4 regions of the Gynuella sp. genome follow, and region 2 is predicted to be linked to each of the others. Evidence: predicted binding sites of a transcription regulator. Region 2 holds the regulator's gene; each other region holds the start of a gene.

Region 1 (4,561 bases), 340 kb from region 2:
TTTCGTTCCGGCTGTGCTGCCAGAGCAGACATAATCGCCGTGGTATCAGATTCTGTACCACAGGAGGTAAAGATAATTTCTGATTCATGCTCTGCGCCGATCAGCTGTTGAATCTGCTTTCTTGCCTGCTTAATCGCAAAACCGACTTTATTACCAAAACTGTGTAACGACGAAGGATTGCCAAACTGCTCAGAAAAATACGGTAGCATGGCATCCACCACTAACGGGTCAACCCGGGTGGTGGCATTGTTATCCAGATAAATATCAGCCATGACTACACCCCCGCAAGAGCGACAGGCATTTCAGAGTCCGGAATCACCTTCACGAACTCTCCCAGCGCTTCCATCAGCTTTTGTTGTATCCCGCTCAAAGTCAGTGCTGCCATCTGACAACCACTGCAGGCGCCGGTCAGATGCACGTAGATGTTTTTATCCATCACTTCCACCAACTCCACATCACCACCGTCGCGGCGAAGATTAGGGCGAATCTCATCCAATACGGCTTCTATTTTACGAATACGTTGTAAACTGGTCATTGCACCAGTAGCGGCAGCTGCAACGGCAGGTTTATTGCGCTTTGGCAATGCTCCGACACCAGCCGGTACAAAGGTTTCACCACGCTCGGACAACACTTTGGCCAGCACCCCCTCGATACCTTCGTGACAGGCCGCACAGCCGCCACCAGCTTTGGTATAGTTGGTCACTTCTTCGACCGTGGAAAGGTGGTTGGCACGAATAGTTTCCTCAATCATCACCTCATCAATGGCAAAGCACTTACAAATCAATGCGCCTTCCTCATGATCGTCGCTCCACTCTTCGCCACGATAATTCGCTACGGCTGCCTGCAAGGCTTCACGTCCCATCACCGAACAATGCATTTTTTCCGGTGGCAAACCATCAAGATAATCTGCGATGTCCTGGTTGGTCACCGTCAACGCTTCATCGATGGTCATGCCTTTAATGATCTCTGTCAGTGCAGAGGAGGACGCAATGGCCGAACCACAACCAAATGTCTGGAATCCGGCTGCCTCAATCACTTCATTTTCAGGGTTAACTTTCAGGGACAGCCGCAGAGCATCTCCACAACTTAATGACCCCACATCCCCGACTGCATTGGCGCCTTCAACGGCACCGGCATTTCTCGGATCAAAGAAATGCTCTTTTACTTTTTCAGAATAATCCCACATGCTTGCCTCTCCTCAATCTCTTTCTGGCCCAGCGACTTCAGACGATGGGTTGGATTCGGTACAGCCCTGCCCGTTGCTTAGCAACTCTTGGACACGGCCCTGGTAAATACCGTTAACAGGAAAACGATTTACCGCATCCACAACTGTTGCTGGCGTTAGGGTTTTCGAACTTAAAGCCACTGGCTTCCATGGATTCGACATAATCGATGATCACGCCCTCAATCAATGGCAGGCTGTTTGCGTCCACCAACATTTTCAATCCGGATACTTCAAAGATCTCATCTTCGTTGGTTGCCTCCTCTTCCAGTTTCATACCGTACTGAAAGCCGGAACACCCTCCGCCTTCAACACGAATGCGTAACCCCAGAACAGGTTTGGTCGAGGATGCAATGAAACGGCTGACTGCCGCGATTGCGTTATCTGTCATATTGATCATGTCGCGTGCCCCTGGAAAAAGTCTGCGTTCTCGTCACGGATGAAAATTGCAACGCTTGTGCCACAGGGAATTTAATCGCTAAGCGATTGATTTTGATTGGTTTTCGGGTTTAAACAGAGGAAAGAATGTTGTTTGATTTAGATCAACTAAATCGGCTTTGTCAGATTTACGACAGGCCCGGATAACGGAGAAGAGAGAAGAGAGAAGAGATGAAGCCATGACACCTGATTGTGTCATGGCTGTTACAATCAGGTGAAAACCAGATGTCCCATACCGTACACTGCCAGACATCCAATCGTGTAGGACAGTAACAACAACGGAAAATAACGAATGTATGCCCCGAAAGTCAGTCCTTTCACTTTACTCATGGCCACCACACCCGCCGCTGAACCGATGACCAAGAGCGATCCACCAACCCCGACAGAGTAGGTCAACACCATCCATTCTGGTTTGGCCATATCGATACCGGCTTTTAACAACGCCGCTGTCAGCGGTACGTTATCAATCGCAGCAGACAACAGCCCCATCAGGTAGTTCGCCGCAAATGGTGGCAAAACGTGATAAATCTGTACCAGACTATTGAGCACATGAATTTCTTTCAGGACGCCGACAATCATCAAAACTCCCAGGAAAAACATCAGAGTTTCAAACTCAATAATGCGGATATATTCCATGATCGGATCTTCATCGATATCTTCATTGAAGAAACGGGCAATCAGGAACATCAAAGACAATCCCGTCAGGAACGTCAGCACCGGCGGAATCTGGAAGAAGATGTTCAGCAGGATAGTTCCTATAATTGTACACAGGAAGGTAATGCCAATGAGTACATCCACCTGGCGCACTTCTTTGGAGTGACTGCGACTGATCTCAACCGTCTCGCTGGAAGCAGTCATGGACAATGCCACGGCCAAAACCACTACGGCACTCAAAGCCGGAGCAATCAAATACAACAAATCAATAATGGACACCTTGCCAGCCAGGAAGACCATCAGTGTGGTCACATCACCCGTAATCAGTGACACCCCGCCGGAGTTGACGGAAAAAACCACCAGAGTGGCAAACTTAATGGTTTTCTTGTCGGGCAATCGCAACGACAGAATCAATGCCATGGAAACCAATGTCGCTGTAATGTTGTCGGCCAGTGAAGAAAATACAAAGCAGAATATCGCCACCAGAAACATCAACGCCCGCTCACTGATCCGGCTGGGCAGGATGATGTATATCATGTTTTCAATCATCCCTTTTTTGTTCAGGTATGCGACGAATGTCATGGCCGCCAACAGGAACAACCAAAGGCTGGCAATCTCAGCAATATTTTCACCCAGTGCCTCGATAACCGACTCATGGCCTTCCGTTCCTGAAGAGGAAATAAATAGAATGATCCAGGAAATAGTCCCTATGAATAACGTTGTCTTTGCTTTGTTGATATGAATTTTTTCTTCCAGCACTACGCCCAGCAAGGCGACAACTGCAAGAGCAACCAGAATAATATTCAACATTGAAATTAATCGCTTATGTGTTCAGATTTAAAGGAGGTTTGACGCAAGTCAAGGAAAATTGGCAGCAGGATCATACCGGCTTTACCAGCAACATGCGACGGGTGACAGGGAATAATTACTAATTTTTTCCTTATCACCCCATCGGTCACACCCAATGGCTACAGTCATAAATATGCACCGGTGTCCACTGGATTTGGCGACATCCAGAATTATTGATGATTTCCGGTAATTAGCTCCTCACCCGTTCATAGGCTTCGCGAATTTTCTGGGTTTTTTCCGTGGCCAGCTTGACCATTTCCTCAGGTAACCCTTTAGCAACCAGTTTATCCGGATGGTGCTGGCTCATTAACCGTCGATAAGCTTTTTTGATGTCGGCCTGTGAGCTGTCCGATCCTATACCCAACAGTTCAAAAGCCTCCTTCCGGGACATAGACTGTTCTGCTGGTGCAGCCTGACGGCCAGAATGCTGATACCCCCCACCAATGCCAATAGCCGACTTAACCAGCGCTTCAATCTGGCGATACACATCTTCGTGAAATCCCAACAACTGACACAAGCGCAATAACAACGCATCTTCACTGGGGTGTAATTCGCCATCGGCATAGGCGGCCTGGACCTGAATCTCCATAAACATGCGCATCAGGTTAGCGCGCCGGCCACATTCACTGCGCAATTGCTTCATCACGTCTTCAAGAGGGAAATCCGGCTCCTTGCCTTTGTAGAAAAGCTTTTGGGCAGCCTGACGCATCTCAGCAGACAGATTCATCTGCTGCATCACCGTTTCGGCCATGGCAATTTCATTTTTGGATATCTGACCATCGGCCTTGGCCACTGCCCCCATCACTGAAAACGTCGCCGTGAAAAAAGCCATCTGCACACGTTCCTGTTCTCCCGGAGAGAGGTCGGGTCCGTCTACGCGGGTAAAGTGTTTGGCACTCACATCAACATTATGCCCAAACACCACTCCCAACAATGCACCTATGGGTCCTCCCACCAGAAAGCCAAAAGCACCGCCTACTATTTTTCCCCACCAGCTCATCTGATACCTCTCGTCTGCAAGCCCTACATTGAGTTATGCCGGATCCTCCCGGCGACCTATATCTTACCTATTAATGGTTGGGATAATCCCTTGAAGGCAGCAAAATTTTTCATTCTCCAAACAAAATTAATGAGGCATGGGTTCAAACATCTTTTCAAAACCCGGCATAAATTGCGGAATAACAATCTATAGAACAGATCAACCGATATTCCGGACGCCTTCCTTTAGCTTCCCCTAGTCAATCGGCAAACACATGGATCCTATGTGATCATGACGACTGTCAGTATTTTCGCCCTGTTCACCAGATAAACCGACGGACTCTTCTTGCTGAAAGCCTATGAGACTGTTAAAACCAAAATCTGACAATAGATTTACGGGTATTCTCTTCGTGGCGGTTT
Region 2 (4,561 bases):
ACCTGTACCTTTCTAATCATGCTAGTGAGCCTGGGAATTTGTACTCCAGCCGTTGCCCTGCCAGACGACACCAAACAACCCATCAAAGTCAAAGCCAAACAAAGCGAATACAACAATATCAAAGGTGTTATGACCTACTCAGGACAGGTGGAATTTCAGCAGGGCTCCATCAGACTTTATGCTGACGAGGTGTTTATCTATCTCGTTGATGGCAGTGTTACAAAAATGACGGCTAACGGCAAACCAGCACACTTCAGCCAGCTACTGAAAGCTGAGGACAAACAACCACTGGAAGCTCAGGGCAATTATCTGGAATATAACGTCAATAACGGTGAAATCCTTATAGACGGGGATGCAAAGTTGAACCGCACTGGGAACAATATGTCTGGTGGCAAGATCCGCTACAACGTCAAAGACGGCAGTGGACAGGCAAATGGCGGAGTTGAAATGACGCTTCAGCCAGATGCTCTGGGGGATCAATGACCATTCTATCAGCTAAAAATCTCGCCAAATCCTACGGTCCACGGGAAATCGTGAAAGACGTGTCCCTGGATGTGGGGATAGGCGAAGTTGTCGGCCTGCTTGGCCCCAATGGAGCTGGTAAAACAACCTGTTTTTATATGATTGTCGGCCTGGTACCTGCAGATCGGGGGCAGGTATATGTCGATCAACAAAATATTACCGGCCTGCCAATGCACGGCAGAGCCAAAAAAGGTATCGGTTATCTGCCTCAGGAAGCCAGTGTATTCAGAAAGCTTAGCGTGGAACATAACCTGATGGCCATTCTGGAGATCCGAAAGGAGCTATCCGGTCAACAACGCAGGCAGGAACTCGAAAAACTGTTGAACGAATTCAATATTCAACATGTTCGCAAAAGTCTCGGAATGGCTTTATCTGGGGGAGAGCGTCGCCGAGTGGAAATCGCCAGAGCTCTGGCTATGGAACCCAAATTCATATTACTGGATGAACCATTTGCCGGGGTTGATCCAATTTCTGTCAGTGACATCAAGGAAATAGTGACACACTTGAAAAATCGCGGTATCGGCGTATTGATTACAGACCATAACGTACGCGAGACATTGGATATCTGTGAACGTGCCTACATAGTAGGTAATGGACATATTATTGCCGAAGGCAACGCAGAACAGATACTAGCCAATCAGAAAGTACGTGAAACCTATCTGGGCGATAATTTCCGCCTGTAAGATATGCAAATTTGAGAACCAATGAGTATATGAAGACTTCTCTACAACTCAAAATGGGTCAACATCTGACCATGACCCCCCAGTTGCAACAGGCCATTAAGCTGTTACAACTGTCCACATTGGATCTGCAACAGGAGATTCAGCAGGCATTGGATTCCAATCCCATGCTCGAAGTTGAAGAGGATAGCGAAGGACATCAGGATAATCATGAAAACGGTGTGTTAAAACACGATACAGCCAAAGAAAACGGCGCAACCGATTTCAGCGAAGCCCCCAAAGAAAACAACGGTAATAATGAAACCGAAGTCCGGGAAATAGACCAGGAATGGGGTGAAAATATCCCTGACGACCTTGCTGTGGACAGCTCCTGGGATGATGTCTATCAACATGCCCCAACGGGTCTGTCAGCTCCTGCATCCGATGATGACAATTTTTACGAAAATCAGAATTCAACCACTGACAGCCTGGAAGAACATTTGCGCTGGCAGCTGAATCTGACACCAATGTCTGACCGGGATCGCGCCATCGCATTTGCCATTCTTGACTGTATCAACGCTGATGGCTATTTAAATACGGATTGGCAAGAGCTGGTCGACTCACTGCAACAGGATATCGGCACAGAGGAAGATCCTCTGGATGTGGAAGAAGTGGATGCAGTATTACACAGACTGCAAATGTTTGATCCGGTAGGAGTATGCAGCCGTGACCTGCGCGACTGTCTGCTGGCACAACTAAAACAGCTACCGGAAACGACCCCGGCACTCAAAGAAACCATTCAACTGGTTGACCAGTATCTCAACCTGCTCGGTAGTAAGGACTACGCTACGATCATGCGTCGTATGAAAATCAAGGAAGATCAACTTAAAGATGTGATTGGCTTGATTCAGCAGCTGAACCCACGTCCGGGGGAACAAATTGCCCCGCTACAACCAGAGTATGTCATTCCTGACGTCATTGTGAGCAAAGACATAGAAAACCAGCGCTGGAAGGTAGAACTAAACCCGGAAATTGCACCCCGCTTAAGAGTCAATGCCAGCTATGCCTCCATGGTTAAGCGCGCAGATAGCAGCGATGACAACACTTACCTTCGTGACAACCTTCAGGAAGCAAGGTGGTTCATCAAGAGCCTGCAAAGCCGTAACGAAACCCTTCTGAAGGTGGCCACCAAAATCGTCGAACACCAACTTGGTTTTTTTGAATATGGTGAAGAAGCCATGAAGCCATTGGTACTGCATGATATTGCCGAAGCTGTGGATATGCATGAGTCCACCATTTCCAGGGTGACTACTCAGAAATATATGCATACTCCGAGAGGCATCTTTGAGCTGAAGTTCTTCTTTTCCAGCCACGTCAGTACCAGCTCAGGGGGAGAGTGCTCCTCTACCGCAATCCGTGCAATCATCAAAAAGCTGGTTGCATCAGAGAACCCTAAAAAGCCGTTGAGTGACAGTAAAATCGCTACGATGCTGGGAGATCAGGGAATTCAGGTAGCACGTAGAACAATCGCAAAATATCGGGAGGCGTTAAATATTCCCCCCTCAAATGAACGTAAACAACTGGTTTAGCTAAACAAGAATACATGTCAATCAGACTGTAAAAAAAAATGTAATGAGTGGTAAGGTCTAGGGAAATTCACTACCCAGATCAAGCATTTATCTACAACACAAGCTATTCTTAACAATAAGCCGGAACGCAGTTCCGGCCCCATAAAGATAAGTGGATGCCAAACATCCAAATAAACTGAGGAGAAGCCTATGCAAATCAATATCAGTGGCCATCACCTGGAAATCACCGATCCTCTCAAAGATTACGTCAAAAACCGTATAGAAAAACTGGAAAAACATCACGATCAGATCAGTAATGTTCAAGTTACCTTGTCTGTCGAAAAGTCCCGACAAAAAGCGGAGGCGCAAATTAATATACCAGGCACACAAATCCATGCAGATGCCACCCATGATGACCTCTACGCTGCTATTGATCTGATGCACGACAAACTTGACCGACAATTGCTGAAACATAAGGAAAAACATGTTAACCGGCAACATGGCCACTAATTTAAAAGCAGGTTTCTTTAATACTCATGCTTAAACAAATCCTACAACCCGGCTACATCTTTACAGATGTGGCCGCTACCAGTAAAAAGAAAGCATTACAGGATATCGCCGAGATGATCAGCCAGCTTGTGCCGGAACTGACATCTGACTATATTTTCGACAACCTGATCGCAAGAGAGCGGCTCGGCAGTACAGGTTTTGGTAATGGTGTTGCCATCCCGCACTGTCGAATCAGTGATTACGACAAAATCATTGGTGCTTTTTTCAGGTTGAAAGATCCAATTGATTTTGACGCTGTTGATAAACGTCCGGTGAATCTTCTGTTTGTGTTATTGGTTCCAGAGGAAGAAAAAACAGCTCACCTTGAGGTCTTGTCTCTGTTATCAGAAAAATTCAGTAATGAAACCATACGCAATAAACTGGCAACAATGAGCAAGGAAGATATCTACCAGTTATTCATCAATTCGTAACAGAACCAAAATTCCAGGGAAATAACTTCTCTCATGCGGAAGTCGCGTCCGGAGAGTTTGCGCGGGAGTTCTGTTGTTAATTGATGCTATCTTGAGAAGATGGATGTTGCACTCCCCCGATTGACATTGGAATGACTATGAAACTAATCATAATCAGCGGCAGATCTGGCTCTGGTAAAACCACCGTGCTGCAGTGCCTCGAAGACAATGGCTATAATTGTATCGATAACATGCCTGTCGCCCTGCTGCCTGAACTGACTCGACTGCTGTATTCTGAACATCAGGAATCCCGAGTCGCGGTTTGTATTGACGCACGCAATGCGCCATCGTCAATTAAATCCTTTCCAAGAATTGTCGAACAACTGAACTCCAAAGATATTCAGTGTGAAATTGTCTTTCTGGATGCGAATGATGACACACTACTACAGCGTTATTCCGCCACTCGTCGCAAACACCCTTTGAGCGGCGAAACCTTATCTCTGGCAGAAGCGATTGACAGGGAAAAACAAATTCTTGATCCAATTGCCAACCTCGCTGACCTGGCCATTGACTCGACAACAATGTCCCTGCAAGAGCTTCGCTCACTGATAAAACAAAGAGTGGCGGGCAGGCAACAACAGCATCTTGGATTGATGTTTACCTCTTTCGGCTATAAACATGGCGTTCCGACCGACGCTGACTTTGTATTCGATGTCCGTTGTCTTCCCAACCCCTATTGGGACCCATCACTCAGGCAATACACTGGGATTGATCAGGAGATTATTGAATTTCTCAAAAAAGAACCTGAAGTCAATTTAATGTTTGAGGATATCTATCGTTTACTGGATCGCTG
Region 3 (4,561 bases), on a different contig from region 2:
ACTCATCAGCGGCCTGGCTGGCATGGCTCTGTATTATCAAGGTCTCAGAAGAGTGGGAGCACGCGTGGCAACACTGGCGGAAATGACATTTCCCGTTGCAGCAGTGGTTGTTAATTGGGCGTTCCTGGATAGTCCGCTGAACCTGTATCAAATCGCAGGCGCCTTGATTCTGATTGCTGGCAACCTTGGTCTGCGTCTGAAAGACTCTGAACAGCAAGAGTCACTGCAACCACAAAAAGCCTGAACATTAACGCAACGGCGGGCCATACTGTAGCCCGCCGTTGGTCCATAGATTATTGACGCCCCGATTGATTTTAATCGGTGAATTCATTCCCAAATTTCGCTCAAAAATTTCCCCATAGTTACCCACCAACTTGATGGCATAGTAGGCCCAGAGATTATCCAATCCAAGATTCTGACCCAGACTATCCTCCTCTCCCATTAACCGGCTGATCATTGGGTTGTTAGAATATTTAAAACTATCGATATTTTTTGAGGTAATACCAAACTCTTCAGCGTTAAGAATGGCAAAAAAAGTCCAACGGGTAATCTTATGCCATTGATTATCTCCTTCTCGAATCACAGGCCCCAGAGGTTCTTTGGAGATCACCATTGGCAACAACTCCGCACTGCCAGGCGTCTTCAGATTCAGCCGCATTGCCGCCAGTGCTGAACGATCCGCCGACAAGGCGCTGCATCGCCCGGCCTCAAACCCACTGAGAGATTGGTCGGAAGTGTCGAAGATGACCGGCTGATAAATCATGTTTCGCTGTCGAAAATAAGCCACCAGATTCTGCTCTGATGTTGTATTTCCTTTCACACAAATAGCCGTTCCATTTAAATCTTCTGGAGTGTTGATACCAGAATCCACACGTACCAGAAATCCCTGACCGTCATAAAACGTAATGCCGACAAAATTTAAGTGCTGTGGAATATCACGCGTATAGGTCCAACTGGTATTCCTGGACAAAATATCAATTTCCCCCGCCTGTAATGCATCGAAACGTTCCTTGGCATTTAAGGGAATAAAAACGATACGGCTTGGGTCTGCAAAAATGGCCGCTGAGAGTACCCTGCAAAAATCAACATCAAGACCACTCCAGTGACCTTGACTGTCCGGTGCCGAAAATCCGGGAAGACTGGTACTGACACCACAACGAATATGTCCCCGCTGCCGGATGGCGGCAAGCGTAGTGCCATCCCCCTGAACAGCAACCTTGGTACCCGATGAACCCAAAGAGTTACCGCCAAATTCAGAACTGCTGTCACATGCAACGAGAAAGAGCATTACCATGGACAACATGCAATTGCGAAGGCCATTTTTTCTAAGAATCAGCGACATATTCAGATTTTTCATAACGACGATACCGATAGGATCATTCATATTCACATCATTGAACATCATATTCACAAATGCTGCCAAGACCACCTACTAATTTATAACTTACTAAACGGATAGTATGATTACTCATTGTTTGATACGTTTATGCACATATTTGGAATTGCGCGCGACTTCTTTTGCACCAAAACGGACTAACAAAAATTATCAATTTTAAAGAACGGCCTTTCAACCTTGGGACCAGTGGTTCATAACTGAACAAATACAGGCTTTTTCCCCTCAAAATAACGAAAAAAAGCTCTTTTTCGGCTAACAACCGGCTATGTTTTCCAACTGGCATAACGGTTGCTAACTTCATCCAGCGAGTGTGAGTCTGTCTGAAGTGGGCACCAAAGTAGCATTACCGAAAAAAATAAGGTAATACTATGCACCAGCTCGAATCAAAGAGCAGAACCTTAGATGGGACTTACAATAATAAAACATCAACCGTTCTAACCGGTTTAGGAGCAATAATGAAATTAATCAAACTCGCCTTGGCGACTGCTGTTACAGTAACAGTCGCCAGTAGTGCCGTCGCTGGTCCAGTACTGGACAAAATCAAACAGAAAGGTTTCATTCAGTGTGGCGTGAGTCAGGGCCTGCCAGGCTTTTCAAACCCAAGCGAAGACGGTACATGGAGTGGTCTTGATGTGGATTTTTGCCGTACAGTAGCCGCTGCTGTTTTTGGTGATGCCAGCAAAGTCAAATATACTCCGCTATCTGCTAAAGAACGTTTCACCGCCTTACAGTCAGGTGAAATTGATGTCCTGTCACGTAATACCACCTGGACAGAAACCCGCGATACATCTCTGGGTCTGAATTTCACCGCTACTACATATTATGATGGCCAGGGATTCATGGTTCGCAAAGACCTGGGTGTTAAGAGTGCGATGGAACTGGACGGTGCATCTGTATGTACCAACCAGGGAACAACGACTGAGTTGAACATGGCCGATTACTTCCGCAAAAATGGCATGACTTACGAGCCGGTTGTATTTGAAAAAGCCGACGAAGTGGTTGCTGCCTATGACGCGGGCCGTTGTGACGTTTATACAACTGATAAATCCGGTCTGGCTGCCCAGCGCACCAAACTGAAAAAACCAGCTGATCATATGGTTTTACCGGAAACCATTTCCAAAGAGCCTTTAGGCCCGGTTGTTGCGCAAGGTGATGACGAACTGTTTGACATCGTTAAATGGTCCATCTATGCCACAATTGAAGCAGAGGAAATGGGACTGAACTCAGGCAATATCTCTAAGGTACTGACCAACCCATCCGCCACTCCGGACCAGCTTCGTTTTGTCGGTAAAGAAGGTCAACTGGGTCAGAACCTGGGCCTGGATGCGAAATGGGCTTACAACATTATTCGCGAAGTAGGTAACTACGGCGAAATTTTCGATCGTAATATTGGACCATTGGAACTCCCCAGAGGCATCAACAAACTCTGGAGTAATGGCGGCATCATGTACTCACCACCACTGCGTTAATCATTAAATACTTAGCCAAATAACAAAAAAGCTGTGTCGGGAACATCCCAGACACAGCAAGTTTTGGTTTCGTTCAATAGGAATCAAACTGCTTTCAGTTTCAGTTCGTTTCCACGACATTCTGATGTTGTCACCTTTTCATACATCACACTGTCGTGTACTCATTTATGATTTTTTTGTTGTTGCCGGACAAGCATATATCCGGCAGCACAGATTTAAAAAACTAGGAGATGGTTTTTTGAGCGCTCAAATCGATTCGAGCAGACCGGCAAAACCGCCAGCCTGGCGTGACCCAAACATCACTGCCATGTATTTTCAGGTTCTCGTGCTGGGGCTTGTTCTGTATGTAATATATATGCTGATAGACAATACCATGACGAACCTTGCAGCCAGGGGTATTGCATCAGGTTTTGATTTTCTTTCCACGAGTTCCGGGTTTTCCATCTCAGAAACCCTGATTGATTACGATGAAAGCTCAAGCTACGGGAGGGTTTTCTGGGTAGGCTTAATGAATACCCTGCTGGTTTCCTGTCTGGGAATCATTCTGGCCACTGTCATGGGATTTATCATGGGGGTAGCGAGGTTGTCCTCTAACTGGATAGTCGCCAAAATAGCGATGATCTACGTGGATACTCTTCGTAACATCCCATTACTGCTACAACTGTTTTTCTGGTATTTCGCAGTACTTCGACCATTGCCAAAACCAAAAGCCGCTATCGACTGGTTTGACAGCATTTTTCTATCCAACCGAGGCCTTTACATGCCAAAGCCAATCTTCGAATCCGGCTTCTGGCTGATATGGAGCGCTCTGGTTGTAGCGATCATAAGCATATTTGTTATCCGTCGCTGGGCCAAGAAAAGACAAGAAAAAACTGGCGAACAATTCCCGGTATTATTGACCTCTTTGGGTATTATCGTCGGCTTGCCATTATTGGCGGCAATCATTACCGGTTTTCCAATGGGTTGGGATTTCCCGGAACTTAAAGGCTTTAACTTTAAAGGAGGGATGGTCCTCACTCCAGAATTCTGCTCCCTGCTGTTTGCCTTATCCATCTATACGTCTTCGTTTATCGCTGAGATTGTCCGTTCGGGCATCATGGCGGTTAACAAAGGACAAACAGAAGCCGCTCATGCGCTCGGGCTACGGCCAAATCTGACCACCCGCCTGATTATCATTCCGCAAGCATTAAGGGTGATTATTCCACCACTGACCAGCCAGTATCTGAATCTGACTAAGAATTCATCATTGGCGGCGGCTATTGCCTATCCTGACCTGGTGGCGGTGTTTGCCGGTACCACTCTGAACCAAACTGGTCAGGCGGTGGAAATCATGGCCATGACGTTGTCAGTCTATTTAGGGCTGAGTCTGCTGATTTCGACACTGATGAACTGGTACAACGCACGTATGGCACTGGTGGAGCGATAGATGACGAATCAAACTTATCAACCCGGTCAACATCCCAATCTGCCCCCTCCTAAAAACCTGATAGGACCTGTTGCCTGGATCAAGAACAATTTATTCAACGGTGTGGTCAATAGCATATTAACGTTACTGGCCTTATTGCTACTCTATATTACGGTTCCACCATTCCTCGACTGGGCCATTATTTCTGCAGACTGGTCTGGCAACTCGGCGGATGCCTGCAGTCGTGAAGGGGCCTGCTGGGTCTTTATCAAAGTCTGGTTCCAGCAACTG
Region 4 (4,561 bases), on a different contig from region 2:
CTCGCATATACAGATGTACATATTCTTCTCCTCTATTCGGCAAGATGTTTAAACCTGCATATTGTCATTCAAGGCCATCCAGCAAATTGCGGTGTTGCGAGTGGTGCTTCCTCGCCTGCATCAAAACGATTCCTATTTTTCTGAGGCCCCCTAAATCTTCCGCACCCGTATGTTCATACTCTGAATCCGGTAGGCAATCTGACGCGGTGTCATCCCGAGTAATCGGGCGGCTTTGGCCTGTACCCAACCAGCCTGTTCAAGTGCCGCAACCACCCGCTCCCGTTCATCCATATCAGGATCATTAATATCCAGGTTAGTTTGAGCAATGGAAGGTTTGATTGAAACTGCCGAATCGATGTCGAGACCGCTTAAGAAAATCACATCCCGATCGATGACGCCGTTCTCGCACATCACTGCTGCACGCTCCAGACAGTTAGACAGTTCTCTCACGTTGCCCGGCCAGTGGTGTGACATCAGCATACGTTGAGCATTATCCGTTACCGTCAGTTTACGTCCCTGCTGCTTGCCAAGTTGTGCCAGCAGGAATTCTGTTAAATCCGGAATATCTTCAATTCGTTCCCGCAGTGGCGGTATTTTGATAGGCATTACGTTCAACCGATAGTAAAGATCCTCACGAAAGTTTCCCTGCTCCACTTCCGCTTCCAGATTCCGGTTAGTGGCTGCAACGATGCGGACATTGACTCTGACGGTGGTGGTGCCACCGACCCGTTCGAGCTCGCCTTCCTGCAGTACCCGTAACAATTTTGCCTGGAATAACGGCGAGATCTCGCCGATCTCATCAAGAAACAGGGTGCCACCATCAGCTTGTTCAAAACGCCCTTTGCGTTGCCGAACGGCACCGGTAAACGCCCCTTTTTCATGACCGAACAGTTCACTCTCCAGCAGAGTTTCCGGCAATGCCGCACAATTCAGTTTAACAAATGGATTGTTAGCATAGGGTGAGTTGTAATGAATCGCGCTGGCGATCAGTTCTTTACCTGTGCCGGATTCTCCACGAATCAGTACAGTGCTGTCCCACTTGGCCACCCGGCGAACCTGATCAAAAACCCGCCGCATTTGTTCTGTGTGGCCAACCACCATGTTATCAAAACCATATTTACTACGTACCTGACGACGCAGTTCATCACGCTCTTCTTTGATGTCCTGTTTTTCTGTTTCGACAGTGTGGGCCAGAGAGATGGTCTGTACGATCAGGTTGGCAACCATTTCCATCAATCGGGTACAGTCAGGTAACATGACGCGAATATCCGACAGGATGGCCGGCTGAGCAGCCAGCACACCAATGACTTTGCCCCCTCTGGATTTGATCGGCACACTAATGAACGGCAGTTCCAGATCATACAATTCTAGTTTATCGAGAAATCTTGGCTCAGTGGATATGCGGCCAAGTACGATACTTTCACCACTTTCGAATATGCGTCCGATGATGCCTTCCCCAGGCCGATAACGCACGGAATTGGAGGACCGCTTAATCTCCTCTGACTCTACGTGGATGGAGCCGACAGACAAACCGCCATGACTGGGATCAGATAAAGTAACGATGCCGTGATGCATGCCTGCATCATCATGGAGAATCTTTAGCACTTCCGCCAGAGTCTGTTTCATATCCAGAGATTTATTCAACACGCTGGACACTCGGTACAAAACCAGAAGTTGTTTTTCCAGCAGTTGCAATCGGCTGACTACGATGGTTTCAGTCGCATTCATTCGCTTCACTCACTCGGGCCTAAGGTCTATGGTGATACGGGTAAAGTGACTCTTGCCAAAGCTCCAGGACGGTAGTCACGATCAAAATGCACGGTTCCCAGGTGGTCATTCACAATATCCTGAACCTGAGATAATCCCATGCCGCGGCCAATTTTGCCTTTGGGTTTTGAACTGTAAAACGGTTCAAATACTTTGATCATCAACTCCGGTGCAATTCCCTCACCGGTATCGGCTATGTCAACAATCAGGTTTTGATTCTCCCAGCGGGTGGAAATACAAATTTCCCGCACTTTAATTCCACGCGCACTGACGGCATCGATGGCATTATCGAGCAGTTTTTTGAACAGCGAACGCAATCGTTGCTCCTGTCCAATCAAAGATGGCAAGTGCATGGCCGGCTTCCAGTCAATAACGATACCGTTAGCCAGAATACGATTGGAGGAAATACTGATGACTTCCCGCAATAACTGGTTAAGGTTGACAGGGATTTTTTTCTCCACCGGTCTGGCCGGCACCAGGTCACGCAAACCCTCCAGCGCAGAAATACCAGCGTAGCGAGCTTCTTCCAATGCTTTTAACAGGGCGCTGTCTTTGTCCTCTTCGCGTCGTTTGATCATTGTAACCGCAGCATCGATCAGGTTAACGGGGCCTTGCAGTTGATGAATGGCACCATTAAAAGCTTCCTGCAATCCTTCCAGCAGCTCTTCCTCTGCCATTAATACCCGCAGAGCATTCATTTGGGTTTCCTGCTGCCGATGTCTTAATCGGGTAATGTCGTTAATGACCAGTAACAGATGTTTACCAGTTGTTTGCTCAAAAAAGTTTTCTGCCCCTTCCATGCCGGCATCAATCCAGTTGCCAAAGCAACTGAAATAACTCTGATCATCACCACTGCCTTCGAAGCTGACTTCTTTATTGGCGAAACCATCTTCGTTATTCAGTAGATCCGGTTGTTCAGCGACAAGAATGTCTAAAATGGCCTCAGCCGGTTCCACCGCTCCCAGTTGCTGACACAAGGTCTGATAGGATTTGTTGCTCAGCACCAGATTGTGGTCTTCATCAAGCAAAGCCAAAGCCGCGGGAGTCTGATTCAAAACCAGTTCCAGCAATTTATTCTGGTTAGATAATCGTTGTTGCAGAGAATGAACCTCCGTAACATCACGATGCATACCAAGATAATGGTTCACTTCTCCATTCTCTGCCTCAACCGGGGCGACCATTAACTCAGCCAGATAACGACTTTGATCCTTACGCCGGTTCACCAGCACACCTGACCATATTTTTTTCTGCCGCAAACGTCCCCACAGTGCGTGGTACACTAGCCTGGGCGTTGTATGATTTGACAAAATAGATTCGTTTTTGCCGAACACTTCATCACTTTCATAGCCGGTGACCTGATGAAATGCCAGGTTGGAATAAAGAATATTTGCATGAAGATCAGTAATGGATATTGCCACAGGTGCATGTTCGACTGCCTGAAAAAAAACTTCCATCGGCAGTTCATGAGATTGATTGTTATTATTTTTATCGACTGAATGATCAACGACCACATCGGTTTCTGCGTTGATCTTTTTTTCCGGATCTATTGCCATGTACTTGGTCCTGTCAATCATTAACCGGTTCATCTCGTAATGGTCGAATTGCAAATGTTATGCCCTATCAACATAAAGCCATCAACGGTGCGGTTTGGTATTAACACACTGGTTTATTGTGAGCTTTGTTACAATGCATCCAAAACGATTTGGTAACCAAAATGTAGCAAAACCGACAAAAGCAACGACTTCGTTGTTTTAGCGATCTCTGTAAGCCATGTTCCCGCCTAAAAACACTCTCTGATCGTGTGGCATGATTGCTGCACCTGCCCCTAAAAAACTGTAGGGAAGGCAACGATGGAATACTTCTATCTTTTTGTTAGCACCGTCCTGGTTAACAACGTGGTTCTGGTTCGTTTTCTCGGCCTGTGCCCGTTCATGGGTGCATCTAACAATTTGTCTACGGCTATGGGAATGGGGCTGGCTACCACTTTTGTACTCACGCTGGCCTCCATGAGTAGCTGGTTACTAGAGCACCTGATTCTGGAACCGCTGCACATCGAATTTCTACGCATTCTGACATTTATTCTGGTGGTCGCAGCACTGGTTCAGTTTACAGAAATGGTGATTCGAAAAATCAGCCCGGTGCTTTATAAAACACTGGGGATTTATCTGCCACTGATTACAACCAATTGTGCCGTTCTGGGTGTGGCACTATTAAATGTCAGCGAAGAACACAGTTTCTCAGAAAGTATCGTTTATGGCCTTGGTGCTTCAATTGGCTTTACTCTGGTCATGATAATTTTTGGCGGCCTGCGCCAACGTCTGTCTCTGGCCAATGTGCCAGCCGTGTTTGCCGGCTCTCCAGTAGGTCTGATTACTGCTGGATTACTGTCAATGATTTTTCTGGGATTTTCCGGATTAATTTAATCGGGGTCGACAATACGACCTGACCCAATGGAGGATATCACTATGTTATTCATCTCACTTGTAGGAGTTATGACAGCTCTCGGTCTGATCATTGGAACGATATTAGGTTACGCCAGCCGGTTTTTTGCAGTGGAGGAAAATCCACTGGTACAGGAAATTCAATCACTATTGCCCGGCAGTCAATGTGGTCAGTGTGGTTTGCCAGGTTGTGCTCAGGCAGCTGAAGCGATTGCCTCTCAGCAGGCCACGGTGACTTGCTGCCCGCCAGGCGGCATGCAACTGGCTACCCAGCTGGCAGAATTATTGGGCGTAGAGCTTGATGCCGAGGCAGTCGTTGCGGAGGTAAAAGTCGCAATGATCGTGGCAGAGAA

What was found. The regulator sigma-54, encoded in region 2, starts transcription at its own class of promoters, with help from an activator protein. The targets are predictions, from matches to a motif close to TGGCACNNNNNTTGCTNT.
Region 1: a site for sigma-54 is predicted at 1,668-1,685, ahead of ACQY6I_RS14720 (HesB/IscA family protein). Genes of this name have one in related genera too.
Region 3: a site for sigma-54 is predicted at 1,674-1,691, ahead of ACQY6I_RS10865 (amino acid ABC transporter substrate-binding protein). Genes of this name have one in related genera too.
Region 4: a site for sigma-54 is predicted at 3,368-3,385, ahead of nifL (nitrogen fixation negative regulator NifL). Genes of this name have one in related genera too.

Annotation. Positions count from the first base shown of each region.
Region 1 is NZ_JBNKSF010000035.1:357,664-362,224, forward strand. It holds gene nifS (cysteine desulfurase NifS) at 1-272, opposite strand, end outside; gene nifU (Fe-S cluster assembly protein NifU) at 275-1,186, opposite strand; gene ACQY6I_RS14720 (HesB/IscA family protein) at 1,299-1,622, opposite strand; gene nhaD (sodium:proton antiporter NhaD) at 1,871-3,124, opposite strand; gene djlA (co-chaperone DjlA) at 3,354-4,163, opposite strand; gene ACQY6I_RS14735 (MFS transporter) at 4,501-4,561, shown strand, end outside.
Region 2 is NZ_JBNKSF010000035.1:21,916-26,476, forward strand. It holds gene lptA (lipopolysaccharide transport periplasmic protein LptA) at 1-483, shown strand, start outside; gene lptB (LPS export ABC transporter ATP-binding protein) at 480-1,205, shown strand; gene ACQY6I_RS13275 (RNA polymerase factor sigma-54) at 1,235-2,770, shown strand; gene hpf (ribosome hibernation-promoting factor, HPF/YfiA family) at 2,960-3,259, shown strand; gene ptsN (PTS IIA-like nitrogen regulatory protein PtsN) at 3,286-3,729, shown strand; gene rapZ (RNase adapter RapZ) at 3,867-4,561, shown strand, end outside.
Region 3 is NZ_JBNKSF010000027.1:238,294-242,854, forward strand. It holds gene ACQY6I_RS10855 (DMT family transporter) at 1-244, shown strand, start outside; gene ACQY6I_RS10860 (amino acid ABC transporter substrate-binding protein) at 248-1,384, opposite strand; gene ACQY6I_RS10865 (amino acid ABC transporter substrate-binding protein) at 1,852-2,865, shown strand; gene ACQY6I_RS10870 (amino acid ABC transporter permease) at 3,173-4,291, shown strand; gene ACQY6I_RS10875 (amino acid ABC transporter permease) at 4,292-4,561, shown strand, end outside.
Region 4 is NZ_JBNKSF010000041.1:40,778-45,338, forward strand. It holds gene ACQY6I_RS17395 ((2Fe-2S)-binding protein) at 1-21, opposite strand, end outside; gene nifA (nif-specific transcriptional activator NifA) at 151-1,728, opposite strand; gene nifL (nitrogen fixation negative regulator NifL) at 1,755-3,320, opposite strand; gene rsxA (electron transport complex subunit RsxA) at 3,618-4,190, shown strand; gene ACQY6I_RS17415 (RnfABCDGE type electron transport complex subunit B) at 4,233-4,561, shown strand, end outside.